Regions from separate parts of the Peribacillus sp. NPDC096447 genome, predicted to be linked through region 2. Evidence: riboswitches for the same ligand, from Rfam matches in the RefSeq annotation. Region 2 holds a riboswitch; the other holds the start of a gene.
What was found. A riboswitch is a leader RNA that binds a small molecule or an ion and turns the genes downstream of it on or off. The one in region 2 is predicted to bind cyclic di-AMP.

Region 1: linked by a shared signal. The riboswitch ahead of ACIQZD_RS21225 (TrkH family potassium uptake protein) and the one ahead of ACIQZD_RS06120 (APC family permease) in region 2 are both predicted to bind cyclic di-AMP.

What each region holds. Positions count from the first base shown of each region.
Region 1 covers NZ_JBIWEV010000006.1:317,710-319,916, forward strand. The annotation lists gene ACIQZD_RS21225 (TrkH family potassium uptake protein) at 1-1,304, opposite strand, end outside; cyclic di-AMP (ydaO/yuaA leader) riboswitch at 1,474-1,616, opposite strand; gene ACIQZD_RS21230 (hypothetical protein) at 1,950-2,141, shown strand.
Region 2 covers NZ_JBIWEV010000001.1:1,223,241-1,225,447, reverse strand. The annotation lists gene ACIQZD_RS06130 (glycosyltransferase family 2 protein) at 1-132, shown strand, start outside; gene ACIQZD_RS06125 (GtrA family protein) at 92-547, shown strand; cyclic di-AMP (ydaO/yuaA leader) riboswitch at 905-1,050, shown strand; gene ACIQZD_RS06120 (APC family permease) at 1,190-2,207, shown strand, end outside.

The sequences.
Region 1 (2,207 bases), on a different contig from region 2:
AACGGATCTGGTTTGCGCCTCATGGCGATGGCAAAGGCCAAAGTCAAAGGACCCACCCTGCCTGCAAACATCGTGAAAATGATGAGCATCCGGCCAACCGGTGATAATTCTGGGGTCAAACCCATTGAAAGTCCCACGGTGGCGAATGCTGAAGTGGCTTCAAACAAAATCATTAAGAAATCAGTTCCGCTTTCAGTGATGGTCAGCAGAATGGAGATGATGGAAACCATGAATACGCCAATGAATGTAACGGACAATGCCTTAAAGATCGTTTCACTTACAATGCGGTGCCGGAATAATACCACATCACCCTTTCCTTTAATCTGTGACCAAACCGTTCCGACAAGCGTTGCCAATGTAGTCGTTTTAATCCCGCCGCCAGTCGATCCGGGTGAAGCCCCGACGAACATCAGAAAAATGATGAGCAGTAAGGTAGGCTGAGTCAAATCAGGGATATTCAGCGTATTGGAGCCGGCTGTCCGTGGTGTAACTGACTGAAATAAAGACGATAACGTTTTACCCATGAAAGATAAAGGCTGTAATGTCTTTTGGTTACCGAACTCGAATAAAAAGATTAAAATTGCTCCGACAATCGTAAGGGTTAAGCTAGTCGTCAGAACAACCTTCGTATGCATGGATAAACGATGGGTATCACGGTATTCGTATATTTCATTCATCACGATGAAACCTATTCCGCCAAACGTGATGAGGAAGACGACCGTAAGGGTTACGAAGGGATCCGATACATAAGGGGTCAAGCTCCTGAATTCCCCCATTAAATCAAAGCCGGCATTATTGAAATTCGATATGGAATGAAAAACCCCGTAATAGATTGCTTTGCCGATTGGCATGTCAAAAGAAAAGCGAATCGATAAGATAAGGGCACCTATGCCCTCAATGATGGCCGTGAAAATTAAAAGCCGCTTCACTAACCTGACTACACCTGCCATGGATAGATTATTTAAGGACTCCTGCAAGAGTAACCTGCCTTTTAAAGAAATCCTTTTACCTAATAGGAAAAAGAAAAACGTCGCAAATGACATGAATCCTAAGCCGCCTATCTGAATCAGTGTTAAGATGACCAACTCACCAAAAGTGGTGAAGGTCGTTCCCGTATCCACTACGACCAGTCCTGTTACACATGTAGCGGAAGTCGAGGTGAATAAAGCATCCAGAAAAGAAAGGCCATTGCCATTTTCTGTGGAAATCGGCAGGGTCAATAAATAGGACCCGATAAGTATCAGGATGGCAAAGCCGAGTACAAGTATTTTTGGCGGATCCAACAAATTTTTTGCTTTTATCAAATTGATCATCCCTACCTATAAAAAAATTGAGTGAAACTGTATGATATTTTAATCATCAATCTGCTTTCAGAATCTTTTTAAAGGCATAATAAAAAGACCAGCGAAAACATCGAACAGTTATTTTGCCACAAAAAGCGTGAAAAAAAACTCCCGAAATAGGCGGTCTTATGACCTCCTTCGCTTTAGCCGACGAAGTTAGCTGACGGGTAGGATGGCGAAAGAGCTGATCTCATCCCTTCTGCAAGGCAGAATTAACCCCAATTGATTGGGTCCTCCGTACTCAATTCCATTGAGTTTAGGCCGAAATGCATTAAATTGATAAACGTATTCTACTCCCATCATTTAGTAGTTGTAAACCCCTAAATGGTAAAAAAATATTTCTTTAACAAAACTGAAAATTTACGTTTTATTTACATTTAAAAAACGTATTGACAAATATTAGTTAGCACATTATGATAGGTTCGATTAATCCGATTATGATAACCAGCATCGATGTACTTTATTCAATACTTTCAAGCAGAACACGCTATTTGCCAAGCAAAATTTGTAATATATATATTATGTTTCTTTTGTAAATCATAAAGAAAAAAAGCATTGCATTCGTATTTAAAAATTCAATACATTTTATTAAAAAGGCGGGCAATTATGGAGAAGACGTTCAATAGATATGTTATTAATGCTACAGGTAAAGGTGGCCAGACATATTTAACACAATGCCAGGATAAAGATGCACTAAGGAAATGGATAGCCGATCATGAGGATCAAATCATCATGGATGAGTTAAGGATAACGGATAAGAAAAAGAATCCGTTTTTAAAATTATTTTCTCTAAGGTAAATCAACTAAATCCCAACATCATTAGCGGTATTCAATTATGAAATCCCTGTGTCCTATCCGGGAACG
Region 2 (2,207 bases):
ATCTATAATGAATCCAAACGCCGGCCTAAATATATTGTTGATCTAGATCTATTTAATCCGCTCGATTTAAAAAAACGGGAGCAACTAGACGATGAACGGAACAGTATTGAAAAACTATCTAAAACACACTAACTCCTTTATCCGTTTTTTATTGGTTGGAATAGTCAATACAGCGGTTGGACTTTCCATCATGCTTTTTCTTATGAATGTTCTTGAATTATCTTACTGGGTCTCCACCTTTTTCGGCAATGGTACGGGAGCTGTAACGAGTTTTCTTTTGAACAGGACTTTTACCTTTAAAAGCGATATAGAATGGCGGCGAGGAGTTGCCCGTTTCTTTTGCGTCATCCTGATTTGTTATTCCGCCGCTTATTCTATAGGCCAAGCTATTGCAGAATCACTGGAAGGATCCGTTCATTTATCCCTACAACAAAATTTGGCTGTTCTCATAGGAACAATCTTTTATACAGTGCTTAACTATCTTGGCCAGAAATACTTTGTCTTTAAAAAAAGCAATTTGAGACCCATTCAAGAAGGAAGGAATTAATTAGGGTGAATCAGTGGAATAGTGCCCCTATTGGACGGGAATTAAAGCGGAATTTGATATTTAATGCAAGTTTACCCTTTTAATGACGATCCGAGCTGGGGCAGATCTGGTTAATTTCTTTCATCGCCATCTCCATGATGCTGGTTATCTTTTCCTTTTCGAACCACCTTTTGTTCATTGACTCCTGGATTATTTTACCTTTATTTACCTCCTTTCCTACCTTCGAATCATGTCATTGCATGACTTATGTAATATACGTCAAGAATAAAACCTCGCTTACAAAGAATAATTCTATTTTTGTGTAAAATTTTCATTTACTTTTCCATTTCACGGGAGTATGATAATCAACAGTTTCATATTTCTAAATCGCTTAAACCTTATGGTGCGGGGGACCCGTTATTGGGATTGTTTACAATCCAAGGGGTGAATCCTTTTTAAAAGGTAGGGCTACTCTTAGGTCCGAATCCGACAGCTAACCTCGTAAGCGTTATATGAGAAGGAAAGTGGAGCTTGTTAGACAAAAAAAATTGATGTCTACAGGTCTATTTAACTATGACTTGTAGGCATTTTTATGTTTCGTCTTGTTTTTCGCTACAGCTGGGTAACATAAACTTATAAATTAACTTTGGTGGTGAATTCTTGATGTTATCTTCTATAAAGAGGTTCTTGATTGGGAGGCCTTTAAAGTCAAATGCACTTGGTGAACAAAAGCTTAACAAAACAAAGGCTTTGGCGATATTATCTTCTGATGCTTTGTCTTCGGTTGCATATGGGCCGGAGCAAATATTGATCGTCCTGATCACGGTCGGTGCTGCAGCATTCTGGTATTCAATCCCTATCGCGATCGGAGTATTGATCTTGTTAACTGCTTTGATTTTGTCCTATAGACAAATCATTTTCGCTTATCCGCATGGCGGGGGGGCCTATGTGGTTTCAAAAAACAATTTAGGTGTCAATCCAGGGTTGATAGCCGGAGCATCCTTATTGGTTGATTATATATTAACGGTCGCTGTAAGTGTTTCTGCTGGTACGGATGCCATCACGTCCGCTTTTCCCGGCCTGCATGATTATAATGTCGTCATAGCCATCATTTTCGTCATTCTACTTACAATCTTGAACCTAAGGGGGGTTACGGAGTCGGCATCTGTTTTGGCCTATCCGGTGTACCTATTCGTTTTAGCATTGTTCATCTTGATCGGTGTTGGAATTTACAAGATTTTGACGGGAGGAGTCTCACCGGAATTGCATGCGTCAATCGGGACACCGGTAGCGGGCATCAGTTTATTTATACTGCTAAGGGCATTTGCATCAGGAAGCTCCGCATTGACAGGGGTCGAAGCGATTTCCAATGCAATCCCGAACTTTAAAGATCCAGCCCCGAATAATGCTGCGAAAACTTTAATAGCTATGGGTTCCTTGCTAGCTGTATTATTTTCGGGAATCGTATTCTTAGCCTATTATTTAAGCATTGTTCCTAGCGCAGAGGTAACGGTCGTCTCCCAGATTGCTGAGGAGATCTTTGGACGGAATTTCATGTATTTCTTCATTCAAGGTACGACTGCCTTGATCTTGATACTTGCGGCAAATACTGGCTATTCGGCTTTCCCTCTGCTTGCGGTAAATCTGGCGAAGGATAAATTCATACCAAGGGCGTTTACGA